DNA from 2 places in the Pseudomonas sp. NPDC090208 genome. Region 2 is predicted to be linked to the other one. Evidence: predicted binding sites of a transcription regulator. Region 2 holds the regulator's gene; the other holds the start of a gene.

Region 1 (6,460 bases), on a different contig from region 2:
AGTGGCAGAAAGCATGAGGGCAATGGCTAAAGTCTTACGCATGGGGTGTTTCTCCTTATTGATCATCTACGAGCCTTCGAACCATCGCCATTAACTTAGTTCCCTGTTGTTGCCGAATAGGCGCATCGCTGTTTCAACAGCGTTACGCCGAGCGACCGGAAGTTTTATCGATTAAACGTTTTTCCCACGGCGGTTCGTCCGGCGTTAAGCGAATGACCGCTTACTTGTGAATGAAGAATCGTCGCGCTGTCGGTCCGTGCCCTTGAAATCCCCCGGCCCGTCCCCACCTTGATGACAACCCGCCGTCCAGGCTGCTGACTTGCCCCGGACGGCCCCCTCATCCGTGTGGACTGATTGGAGTTTGATGACCATGAGTGTGGAAACTCAAAAGGAAACCCTGGGCTTCCAGACCGAGGTAAAGCAGCTGCTGCACCTCATGATCCATTCGTTGTACTCGAACAAGGAAATTTTCCTGCGCGAGCTGATTTCCAACGCCTCTGACGCTGTGGACAAGCTGCGCTTCGAAGCGCTGTCCAAACCGGAACTGCTGGAAGGCGGCGCAGAGCTGAAAATTCGTGTGAGCTTCGACAAGGACGCGAAAACCGTCACCCTCGAAGACAACGGCATCGGCATGAGCCGTGAAGATGTGATCACCCACCTGGGCACCATCGCCAAGTCCGGCACTGCCGACTTCATGAAAAACCTGACCGGCGACCAGAAGAAAGACTCGCACCTGATCGGTCAGTTCGGCGTCGGCTTCTACTCGGCATTCATCGTTGCCGATCAGGTTGACGTGTTCAGCCGTCGCGCCGGCCAGCCTGCCAGCGAAGGCGTGCACTGGTCGTCGAAAGGCGAGGGCGAGTTTGAAGTCGCCACCGTCGAGAAAGCCGATCGCGGCACCCGGATCGTCTTGCACCTCAAAGCCGCTGAAGACGAGTTCGCTGACGGTTACCGCCTGCGCAACATCATCAAGAAATACTCCGACCACATCGCGCTGCCGATCGAGCTGCCGAAAGAGCAGATCGCCGTCGAAGGCGAGCCTGCCCCGGTGCAGGAGTGGGAAACCGTCAACCGTGCCAGCGCCCTGTGGACCCGTTCGCGTACCGACGTCAAGGACGAGGAATACCAGGAGTTCTACAAGCACATCGCCCACGACTTCGAGAACCCGCTGAGCTGGAGCCACAACAAGGTCGAAGGCAAGCTGGAATACAACTCGCTGTTGTACGTGCCGGCCCGCGCGCCGTTCGACCTGTATCAGCGTGAAGCACCGCGCGGCCTGAAGCTGTACGTGCAGCGCGTGTTCGTCATGGATCAGGCCGAGTCGTTCCTGCCGCTGTACCTGCGCTTCATCAAGGGTGTGGTCGACTCCAACGACCTGTCGCTGAACGTTTCCCGCGAGATCCTGCAGAAAGACCCGATCATCGATTCGATGAAGTCGGCGCTGACCAAGCGCGTGCTGGACATGCTGGAGAAACTGGCGAAGAACCAGCCGGAAGAATACAAAGGCTTCTGGAAAAACTTCGGTCAGGTCATGAAAGAAGGCCCGGCAGAAGACTTCGCCAACAAGGAAAAGATCGCCGGTCTGCTGCGTTTCGCTTCGACCTCCGATGACAGCGGCGAGCAGAGCGTTGCGCTGGCTGACTACCTGGCCCGCGCCAAGGAAGGTCAGGACAAGATCTACTACCTCACCGGCGAAAGCTACGCGCAGGTCAAGAACAGCCCGCACCTGGAAGTCTTCCGCAAGAAAGGCATCGAAGTGCTGCTGCTGACCGACCGCATCGACGAGTGGCTGATGAGCTACCTCAGCGACTTCGACGGCAAGGGCTTCGTCGACGTGGCTCGCGGCGACCTGGATCTGGGCAAGCTGGACTCCGAAGAGGACAAGAAGGCCCAGGAAGAAATCGCCAAGGACAAAGAAGGCCTGATCGAGCGCCTGAAGTCGGCGCTGGGTGAAGCCGTGAGTGAAGTGCGTGTGTCCCATCGTCTGACCGACTCGCCGGCCATTCTGGCCATCGGCGAGCAGGACCTGGGTCTGCAGATGCGCCAGATCCTCGAAGCCAGCGGGCAGAAGGTGCCGGATTCCAAGCCGATCTTCGAATTCAACCCGTCCCACCCGCTGATCGGCAAGTTGGACAGCGAACAGAACGAAGAGCGCTTCGGCGACCTGTCGCACATCCTCTTCGACCAGGCGGCGCTGGCTGCCGGCGACAGCTTGAAGGATCCGGCCGCTTACGTGCGCCGTTTGAACAAGTTGTTGGTCGAGCTCTCGGTTTAAGCTCTGCGTCACGTCAAAACCCGCTTCGGCGGGTTTTGTCATTTGATCCATCTCATATTGTGAACAGTAGGAGTCAGCAATGAGCAACGTAACCGTGCAGTCCTTGGTGTATCAGATTGACGGCCAGAACTATGAGAGCCGTCTGGTCTACAGCGAAGGTGCCAAGGCGGCTCCCGGGCTGGTGATGGCGCCGAACTGGATGGGTGTCAGCGACAGCGCCGAGCAGACCGCCAAAGAAGTTGCGGCCAAAGGCTATGTGGTGCTGCTGGCTGATCTGTATGGAAAGAGCGTGCGCCCGACCAACGCCGATCAGGCGCTGGCCGCGATGATGCCGCTGAAGAACGACCGTGGCCTGCTGAACAAGCGCATGCAGGCGGCGCTGGACCAACTGACCGCACAAACCGTCGCGGCAGTCGACAAGGGCAATCTGGCGGCATTCGGTTTCTGCTTCGGCGGTTGCTGTGCGCTGGAACTGGCGCGTACCGGTGCGCCGCTGAAGGCCGCGGTGTCGTTCCACGGCACGCTGGACACGCCGAACCCGGCCGATGCCAACAACATCAAGGGCAAGGTGCTGGTGCTGCACGGCGCCTCGGACCCGCTGGTGCCGAAAGAACAACTGCCAGCGTTTGAAGAAGAAATGAACGCGGCCAACGTCGACTGGCAGCTGCTGAGCTACGGCGGCGCGTTCCACTCGTTCACCGACCCGCATGCCAATAACCCGGGCGTGCAGATGTACAACCCGACCGTGTCCAAGCGTGCCTTCACCGCCATGCACAACCTGCTGGATGAAGTGTTCGCTGGCTGATGCGATGTGCCTGACCAGGCACTGACCCCTGTGGGAGCGAATTCATTCGCGAGAAGATGGCACGACCGCTACATCTGTATCGATTGAACCATTGCATCGCGAATGAATTCGCTCCCACGGATCGGGCATCGGCATGATCCGGTGAGGCGCTCTTATTTTCTGGCCGCCGGCAACTCGATCCGCCCAATCTCTCCCGGCACCGTCGGCCAGTCGCCGGCCGCCCATTTCAGTCTTGCCTGATCGATCAATGCCGCATCGCTGGCGACGAAGTTCCAGTTCATCCGTCGCGGCCCGTCCAGCGCTGCGCCGCCGATCAGCACGGCGTGGCAGTCACTCTCGGCGCACAGCGTCGGTTCATCTCCCGGATTCAACACCACCAGGCTGCGCGCCTCCACAGGCTCGCCATCCAGCAGGGCTTCACCCTCGATCACATACAAAGCGCGTTGCTCATGCTCGGCGGGGATCAGCAGCGTCGTGGCGGTCTGCATTTTCACCTCGGCATACAGCGTCGGCGATAACACCGGCACCGGCGATTCGAGACAGAAGCCATTGCCGGCAATCATGCGAATGAAGATGCCCATGCCCTCACTGACCGGCAGGGTCGCGGCCGGATGGTGGCTGTAGTGGCCGTCACCCTGTTCGTGCTCTTTTGGCGAAGCCAGCCAGATCTGCAGGCCATGCAACCGCGAGCCGCTGTCATGCAGGGCCTGGGGTGTGCGCTCGACGTGGGCAATGGCGCTGCCGGCCGTCATCCAGCTGACATCGCCGGGCAGCACGTGTTGATCGCTACCGAGGCTGTCCTTGTGCTGGATTTCGCCTTCAAACAGATAGGTCAGGGTCGACAGGCCGATGTGCGGGTGCTGGCGGATGTCCATGCCTGTGCCGGGCGCGTAGGTGGTCTCCAGCATGTGGTCGAAAAACACGAACGGGCCAACGCTACGGCACTGAGCAGAGGGCAGGGGACGCAGAATCGGCTGGCCTTCGACGTCTTCTGCGCGGGGTTTGATGGTCAGCATGAGTAGGCTCTTGATGGATGAGACGAGAAAGTAATCAGCATAAACCGCTGCGTCTGGATCGTCTGTGCTGCCGTCGCACACGAAATAGTTAGTTACTTCAAAATTTGTCGAATTGTCCTACAGCTTTTGTTCGCTTTTGCCGATATCTGTGGCGACACCGACTGCATTCTTCAATTGCAGGGTTACTTGGGAAGGCACCCACTATGACGGTCAGAAACATGAACATTGCACCCCGCGCAGCACTGGGTTTCGGGGTGCTGGCGCTGCTGGTGTTTGCGCTGGGCGCGTTTGCCCTGATGCAGATGTCGAGCATGCGTAAACAGTCCGATCTGGTGGAGAACAAATGGCTGCCCAGCGTCATGGAGCTGGGCACGATGGGACAGGACATGATGCGCATCAGAACCCTGACCCTGCGCCTCATGCTCAATCGCGACCCTGAAGCGCTGCGGGACAACGTCAGCAAACTGGAACAGCTCAAGAGCGGGCTGCAGAGCACGCAGCAACATTACGGATCACTGATCGAAGTGGCGCAGGAACGCGAGTTGTTCAACAACTTCAGCACCGCGCAGCAGGCGTATTTTCAGCGGCAGAACCGGGTCATGGAGCTTTCCGCGCAGAATCGTCTGGACGACGCCGTACAGGTGATCAACGGCGAGATGAACCACTACGCCGATGTCATGACTCAGGCGCTGAACCAATTGACCGCGCTGAACAAGCAAGGCGCTGGTCAGGCCAGTGAGATGGCGCAGCGCGTGTTCGGCAGTGCGTTTGTCTGGGTCGTTGCGATGATGTTGCTGACTGCGCTGATCACCCTGGTCCTGGCCTGGGGGCTGACGCGCAGCATCGTCCGCCCTCTGGCGCAGGCACTGGGCATCGCGCAGGTGGTGGCGTCCGGCGACCTGACCCGCGAAATCGTCGTCGAAGGTCGTGACGAACCGGCCCGTCTGCTGGAGGCGTTGAAAACCATGCAGCTGAGTCTGCGCCGGACGCTGCTGCGGATTTCCGATTCGTCGAATCAACTGGCGTCGGCTTCCGAGGAGCTGAGTACGGTCACCGAGGACTCGACCCGGGGTCTGAATCAGCAGAGCCTGGAAATCGATCAGGCGGCCACGGCGGTGAACCAGATGACGGCAGCGGTGGAAGAGGTCGCGCGCAATGCCGTGGCGACGTCCCAGGCGTCCGGCGAGTCGGATCGCATCGCCCAGCGTGGCCGTCAGCAGGTGCAGGAAACCGTCGCGTCCATTGGTCATCTGGCCAACGACGTGACCGAAACCGGCGATCAGGTCGAAGCGTTGGCGCAGAAGGTCTACGGCATCAGCAAGGTGCTCGACGTGATCCGTTCGGTGGCCGAGCAGACTAACCTGCTGGCCCTCAACGCCGCCATTGAAGCGGCGCGGGCCGGTGAGGCCGGGCGCGGTTTTGCGGTGGTCGCCGACGAGGTGCGCGCACTGGCCCATCGCACGCAGTCATCGACTCAGGAGATCGAAGCGCTGGTCGGCGATATCCGTCAGGGCACCGACCGCGCTGTGGCGGCGATGCAGGGCAGCAACGGGCGCGCGCGTTCCACGCTGGAGCTGGCACAGTCGGCCGGCGTGGCGCTGGACGAAATTGCCGCGGCCATCACCCTGATCACTGAACGCAACGTCGTCATCGCCAGCGCCTCGGAACAACAGGCGCAAGTGGCTCGGGAGGTGGACCGTAACCTGACCAACATCCGCGACCTGGCGCTGCAGAGCTCGACCGGTGCCAACCAGACCAGTGCGGCGAGCCAGGACCTTTCGCGTCTGGCGACGGACCTGAACGGCATGGTGGCCGCGTTCTCGGTCTGACCGTAGGAGCGCGCTTGCCCGCGATGGCGTCCATCAAAGTGCTGCTGCGTTGACTGAGTCAACGCCATCGCGAGCAGAGCTCCCTCCCACAGGATGGGTGTTTGCCGTCTCTCCAATGGATAACCCAAAACCCGTAGCAGTCCGGCTTGCCGGCGGCAGCGTTCTCGCGGACGCCACCGCCGTCGCGAGCAGGGCTCCCTCCCACAGAACCGTGTGCAGCGGAAGCATCACGCGGATTCTGTAGGAGTGAGCTCTGCTCGCGATGAGGCCAGTTCAGTCGATGCACATCCATTGTCTGAACTGGCTTATCGCGAATGAATTCGCTCCCGCCGTGTTATCCGGGCCAATCAGGGGTGTCGGCGGTGTTCTGGGCCTGCTATCGCGGGCAGGCCCGCTCCCACAAATGCCGTGCAATAAAAAAGGCGTCCCGAAGGACGCCTTTTTCATGTGCTGCGACAGGCCGTATTACTTGCCGGTCCAGCGCTTCATCACCAGCGTGGCGTTGGTGCCACCGAAGCCGAAGCTGTTGCTCATG
Region 2 (6,460 bases):
GAGCTGGGCTTTCTGATGCCGACCGTACACATTCGCGACAACCTCGATCTGGCGCCGAGTGCCTACCGTCTGACCCTGATGGGCGTGACCCTGGCCGAAGCCGAGATCTATCCGGATCGCGAACTGGCGATCAACCCGGGTCAGGTATTTGGCAGTCTCAACGGCATCAATGCCAAAGACCCGGCGTTCGGCCTGGAAGCGGTGTGGATCGAAATCAGCCAGCGCGCTCAGGCGCAGTCGCTGGGTTACACCGTGGTCGACGCCAGTACCGTGGTCGCTACGCACTTGAACCAGATTCTGTACAAGCACTCCCATGAGCTGATCGGGCACGAGGAAGTGCAGCAACTGATGACCCTGCTGGCCAAGAGCTCGCCGAAGCTGGCCGAGGAACTGGTACCGGGCGTGCTGTCGCTGTCGGCGCTGCTCAAGGTGTTGCAGGCGCTGCTGGCCGAACAGGTGCCGGTGCGCGACATCCGCAGCATCGCCGAGGCCATCGCCAACAATGCGGCGCGGAGTCAAGATACCGCCGCGCTGGTGGCCGCCGTACGGGTCGGGCTGTCCCGCGCCATCGTGCAAAGCATTGTCGGCATTGAGCCGGAGCTGCCTGTCATCACCCTTGAGCCAAGGTTGGAACAGATATTGCTCAATAGTCTGCAGAAGGCAGGACAGGGTCAGGAAGAAGGCGTTCTGCTCGAACCGAGCATGGCTGAGAAACTTCAGCGCTCGTTGATCGAAGCGGCGCAGCGTCAGGAGATGCAGGGTCAGCCGGTTATTTTGTTGGTCGCAGGTCCGGTTCGCGCCATGTTGTCCCGCTTCGGGCGCCTGGCAGTACCGAACATGCATGTTTTGGCTTATCAGGAAATTCCTGACAATAAGCAAGTCACCATCGTAGCGACTGTCGGGCCGAACGGCTGAGGTAGTGAGTCATGCAAGTTAAGCGTTTTTTCGCCGCCGATATGCGACAAGCCATGAAACTGGTTCGTGATGAGTTGGGCGCGGAAGCGGCCATCATCGGCAACCGGCGGATCGCCGGCGGCGTCGAGCTGACTGCCGCGCTGGACTACAAGCTGTCGGCGCTGGCGCCGCGCGTGCCGAACATCGAGCTGGAAGACGAGCTGCGCAAGACCCAGTCGCGCATCGTCACTGCCCAGGCCGAGCTGAGCAGCCGCACCGAGCTGGATGCCGTCGGCAACCGTCAGCTGTTCTCGGGCCTGGCGATGGATGACAGCAAGCACATCGAGCCGACTCTGGACGAGCCGTTCCGCCCGTCGATCCATGCGGCCATTGCTGCGGACCGCGCCGAGCGCGCCGAACGTGCCACCGCCGAACCTGCGGTGAGCCAGCGCGCCTACGAGTCGATGCGTTCCGAATTGACCGGCCTGCGCGAACTGCTGGAAGTCCAGCTCGGTTCGCTGGCCTGGAACCAGTTGCAGGGCAGCCGTCCGCAGCAGGCCAACCTGTGGCGTCGTCTGCAGCGCATCGGCCTGTCCGGCCCGCTGTCGCGCGACCTGCTGGACATGGTGCCGAACGTCGACGACCAGCCGCACGCCTGGCGCATGCTGCTGGCCCATCTGGCGCGCATGATCGTCACGCCGGAGATCGAACCGCTGGAAGAAGGCGGGGTGATTGCCATGGTCGGCCCGGCCGGCATGGGCAAGACCACCACTCTGGCAAAACTGGCGGCGCGATATGTGTTGAAATACGGCGCACAAAATATCGCGCTGGTGAGCATGGACAGCTTCCGCATCGGTGCCCAGGAGCAGCTCAAGACATTGGGGCGTATCCTCAATGTGCCGGTGACCCATGTCGACCCGGGGCAGTCGCTGGCTCAGGCGCTGGAACCGTTGCTGCGCAAGCGCGTCGTGCTGATCGACACCGCCGGCCTGCAGGCCAGCGATCCGGCCCTGCGGCTGCAGCTGGAAAGCCTCGCCGGTCGCGGGATCAAGGCGCGCAATTATCTGGTCCTGGCCACCACCAGCCAGAAGCAGGTGCTGACAGCGGCGTACCACAGTTACAAGCGTTGCGGTCTGGCCGGGTGCATCCTGACCAAGCTGGACGAAACCGCAAGCCTCGGCGAAGTGCTGAGCCTGGCGGTGACACACGAATTGCCCGTGGCCTATCTCACCGATGGCCCACGGATACCGGATGATCTGCATTTGCCACGTCGGCACCAGCTGGTGAGCAGGGCTGTCAGCGTGCAGATGCAGGAGGAGCCTAGCGAGGAAGCGATGGCGGATATGTTTGCGGATCTTTATCACAGCCCCGACAAGCGCGTGGGCTAGGTAGGGAAAATGACACAGGAATATACCTGCATCGATGGTCTGCCAGGCATTGTTCACACACTGAACGTGCAGCCCTACATGTGGCTTAGGTCTAAGCAAGACAAGGTAAAGAATTAACTATGGGCAGCATGCATCCCGTACAGGTTATCGCGGTGACCGGTGGCAAAGGTGGCGTCGGCAAGACCAACGTGTCAGTGAACCTCTCACTGGCCCTGGCCGAGCTCGGGCGTCGCGTCATGTTGCTGGACGCCGATCTGGGTCTGGCCAACGTCGACGTATTGTTGGGGCTGACCCCCAAACGCACCCTGGCCGACGTCATCGAGGGACGCTGTGAGCTGCGCGATGTCCTGTTGCAGGGCCCTGGCGGCGTGCGCATCGTGCCGGCCGCTTCGGGCACCCAGAGCATGGTCCAGCTGACCCCGGCCCAGCATGCCGGCCTGATTCAGGCGTTCAGCGAGATCGGCGACAACCTCGACGTACTGGTGATCGACACCGCTGCCGGGATCGGCGAATCGGTGGTCAGCTTCGTGCGCGCGGCTCAGGAAGTGCTGCTGGTGGTGTGCGACGAACCGACCTCGATCACTGACGCCTACGCGCTGATCAAGCTGCTCAACCGCGACTACGGCATGAACCGTTTCCGCGTGCTGGCCAACATGGCGCAGAGCCCGCAGGAAGGGCGCAACCTGTTCGCCAAGCTGACCAAGGTCACCGACCGTTTCCTCGACGTGGCGCTGCAATACGTCGGCGCTGTGCCGTACGACGAGTGCGTGCGCAAGGCCGTGCAGAAACAGCGTGCCGTGTACGAAGCATTCCCGCGTTCCAAATGTGCGCTGGCGTTCAAGGCCATCGCGCAGAAGGTCGACACCTGGCCGCTGCCGGCGAATCCGCGTGGCCACCTTGAATTTTTCGTTGAGCGCCTGGTTCACCAGACCAGTGCAGGGCCCGTGTCATGACAGCAAGTGGCTATCGCATGTACAGCAAATCATCCAAAGATTCCCAGTATGAGCTGATCGAGCGTTATGCCCCCTTGGTCAAGCGCATCGCTTACCACCTGCTGGCACGTCTGCCGGCCAGCGTGCAGGTCGAGGACCTGATCCAGGCCGGCATGATCGGCCTGCTCGAAGTCTCGACCAAATACGACTCGACCAAGGGCGCCAGCTTCGAGACCTACGCCGGCATCCGCATCCGTGGTGCGATGCTCGATGAAGTGCGCAAGGGCGACTGGGCACCGCGCTCGGTACACCGCAATACGCGCATGGTCAGTGACGCGATTCGTGCAATTGAAGCAAAAACCGGTCGTGACGCTAAAGATCACGAGGTTGCTGCCGAACTTCAAATGAGTCTCGACGAATATTACGGGATTCTGAACGACACCCTGGGCAGTCGTCTGTTCAGCTTCGACGACCTGTTGCAGGACGGCGAGCATGAAGGGCTGCACGAGGACGGCGCGAGCCAGTCGCTCGAACCGTCGCGGGATCTGGAAGACGAACGTTTCCAGAGCGCGCTGGCGGACGCCATTGCCAACCTGCCGGAGCGTGAACGCCTGGTGCTGGCGCTGTACTACGACGAAGAGCTGAACCTCAAAGAGATCGGGGAGGTCCTGGGGGTCAGCGAATCGCGGGTCAGCCAGCTGCACAGCCAGTGCGCCGCGCGCTTGCGTGGCCGGTTGGGAGAGTGGCGCGCGCGGTAACGCATCGAACGCAGGGGCGGCATTTCGCGGCATCTGCGTGCTGTATGTAAGACCGGCTGTGCAGGGCGTTTGAGGGCAACGGTAGACAAGGCAGGAGCCGGTCGGATCAGGTTTTTGCAGGCCTGTTTCGCTGTGCGCGTGATCCCTTCTCGTCATCATCCCCCTTCGTTTTCGCAGAGCCGCTCAGAGAGTAATGATTGAACGCGCACCCAGGAACTGGATGCGTTAAAGACTGCTTGGAGGTCGAATTGGACAAGAACATGAAAATCCTCATCGTTGATGACTTTTCAACGATGCGGCGGATCATAAAAAACCTGTTGCGTGACCTGGGGTTCACCAACACGGCCGAAGCAGATGACGGTACCACCGCATTGCCGATGCTGCAGGCCGGTGGCTTCGATTTCCTGGTGACCGACTGGAACATGCCCGGCATGTCCGGCATCGACCTGCTGCGTCAGGTGCGCGCCGACGAGCGTCTGCGTCATCTGCCGGTTCTGATGGTGACTGCCGAGGCCAAGCGCGAGCAGATCATCGAAGCCGCTCAGGCCGGTGTGAACGGCTACGTGGTGAAGCCATTCACCGCGCAGGTTCTCAAAGAAAAGATCGAGAAGATATTCGAGCGCGTCAATAGCTGATGTCCGCTGCGAGGGCGCTATGAATCCTGAAGATTCAACGATGGGTGACTTCGAGTCGACCCTGAAGAAACACGCACAGGAATTGGTCGAAAGCCTTGAACAAGGCAAGTTCGGCGAGGCCGTGCAGGTCATCCATGAGCTGAATCAGACCCGGGATCGTGGCCTGTATCAGGAAGTCGGCAAGCTGACGCGCGAGCTGCACAGCGCGATCGTCAATTTCCAGATCGACCCGCGCATGCCGCAGGCCGAAGAAGTCTCGCAGATCACCGACGCCACCGAGCGCCTGTCCTACGTGGTCAGGCTCACGGAAGGTGCGGCCAACCGCACCATGGATCTGGTCGAACAGAGCACGCCGTTGATGAACGGCCTGAGTGCCGACGCTCGCGCCTTGAGTGCCGACTGGGGACGCTTCATGCGTCGCGAGATCAGCGCCGACGAGTTTCGTGATCTGGCCCGTCGCGTCGACGGCTTCCTGGCGCGCAGCGAGACCGAAACCCAGCAGGTCGCCAGCCACCTGAACGACATTCTGCTGGCCCAGGATTACCAGGACCTGACCGGTCAGGTGATCAAGCGCGTGACCACACTGGTCACCGAGGTCGAGAGCAATCTGCTCAAGCTGGTGCTGATGGCCAGCCAGGTCGATCGTTTTGCCGGGATCCAGCACGATCAGGAACACTTCCGCCAGCAAAAAGAACAGGAAAAACTTCATTCCAAGGGTGAAGGTCCGCAGATTCATGCCGATAAACGTGAAGACGTCGTATCCGGTCAGGATGATGTGGACGATCTGTTATCCAGCCTTGGCTTCTAAGATTTTAGATTCCAGGTTCTATGTGAAAGTGGCTGCTGATCCGGCGCGTGAATGCTTCGTCGAAAGCAATGTGCCCGGACGCTGATGCAGCCCCTGGATCGGTTTGACGGTTAATTTTAGGAGCACCCCCAATGAGCTTCGGCGCCGATGAAGAAATCCTTCAGGATTTTCTGGTAGAGGCCGGCGAGATCCTGGAGCAGTTGTCCGAGCAATTGGTCGAGCTGGAAAGCCGACCGGATGACGCGGATCTGCTTAATGCCATTTTTCGCGGTTTTCACACTGTAAAAGGGGGCGCCGGCTTCCTCCAGCTCAACGAGCTGGTTGAATGCTGTCACATCGCCGAAAACGTGTTCGACATCCTGCGCAAGGGTGAGCGCCGTGTCGACGCGGAACTCATGGACGTGGTGCTGGAAGCGCTGGACACCGTCAACAGCATGTTCGGTCAGGTCCGCGAGCGCTCCGACATCACCCCGGCCACGCCTGAGCTGCTGGCGGCGCTGTCGCGTCTGGCCGAGCCGGCTTCAGCCGATGAAATCGCGGCGGCTGCTGCCGCTGTGCCAGTCGTGGAAGAGGAGGTCGCCGAGGCGCCGTCCGAAGACATCACCGACCAGGAATTCGAACAACTGCTCGACTCGCTGAATGCGGTCAAGGCCGAAGCGGCGGGTGCTGCTGCACCGGTTGCGCCCCAGGAAACCAGCGGGGAAACGCCGAGCGACGAAATCACCGACGCCGAATTCGAATCGCTGCTCGACCAGTTGCATGGCAAAGGCCAGTTCGCGGTCGACGCGGTCGTGCCGCCTGCAGCTCCTGCGGCTGAGGCGCCAGCGGGCGAAGTGGCGAGCGACGAAATCACCGACGACGAATTCGAAGCGCTGCTCGATCAGTTGCACGGCAAAGGCAGTTTCTCGCCTGACACCGCCGGTGTGCCGGCTGCCGCTGCGCCAACCGCCGCTGAGGCTGCGGATGCAGTGCCATCGGACGAAATCACCGATCACGAATTCGAAGCGCTGCTCGATCAGTTGCATGGCAAAGGCAAGTTCGAACC

What was found. The regulator FliA, encoded in region 2, starts transcription of late flagellar genes. The targets are predictions, from matches to a motif close to CTAAAGTTTNNNNNNNNNNNGCCGNTAA.
Region 1: ACIPL0_RS10630 (methyl-accepting chemotaxis protein) is a predicted target of FliA. The motif match lies at 4,215-4,242, and genes of this name have one in related genera.

Annotation. Positions count from the first base shown of each region.
Region 1 covers NZ_JBIVCU010000005.1:46,735-53,194, reverse strand. The annotation lists gene ACIPL0_RS10650 (hypothetical protein) at 1-42, opposite strand, end outside; gene htpG (molecular chaperone HtpG) at 371-2,275, shown strand; gene ACIPL0_RS10640 (dienelactone hydrolase family protein) at 2,355-3,080, shown strand; gene ACIPL0_RS10635 (pirin family protein) at 3,233-4,096, opposite strand; gene ACIPL0_RS10630 (methyl-accepting chemotaxis protein) at 4,300-5,925, shown strand; gene fabB (beta-ketoacyl-ACP synthase I) at 6,391-6,460, opposite strand, start outside.
Region 2 covers NZ_JBIVCU010000017.1:136,947-143,406, reverse strand. The annotation lists gene flhA (flagellar biosynthesis protein FlhA) at 1-915, shown strand, start outside; gene flhF (flagellar biosynthesis protein FlhF) at 927-2,282, shown strand; gene fleN (flagellar synthesis regulator FleN) at 2,402-3,235, shown strand; gene fliA (RNA polymerase sigma factor FliA) at 3,232-3,972, shown strand; gene ACIPL0_RS24685 (chemotaxis response regulator CheY) at 4,233-4,607, shown strand; gene ACIPL0_RS24680 (protein phosphatase CheZ) at 4,627-5,415, shown strand; gene ACIPL0_RS24675 (chemotaxis protein CheA) at 5,547-6,460, shown strand, end outside.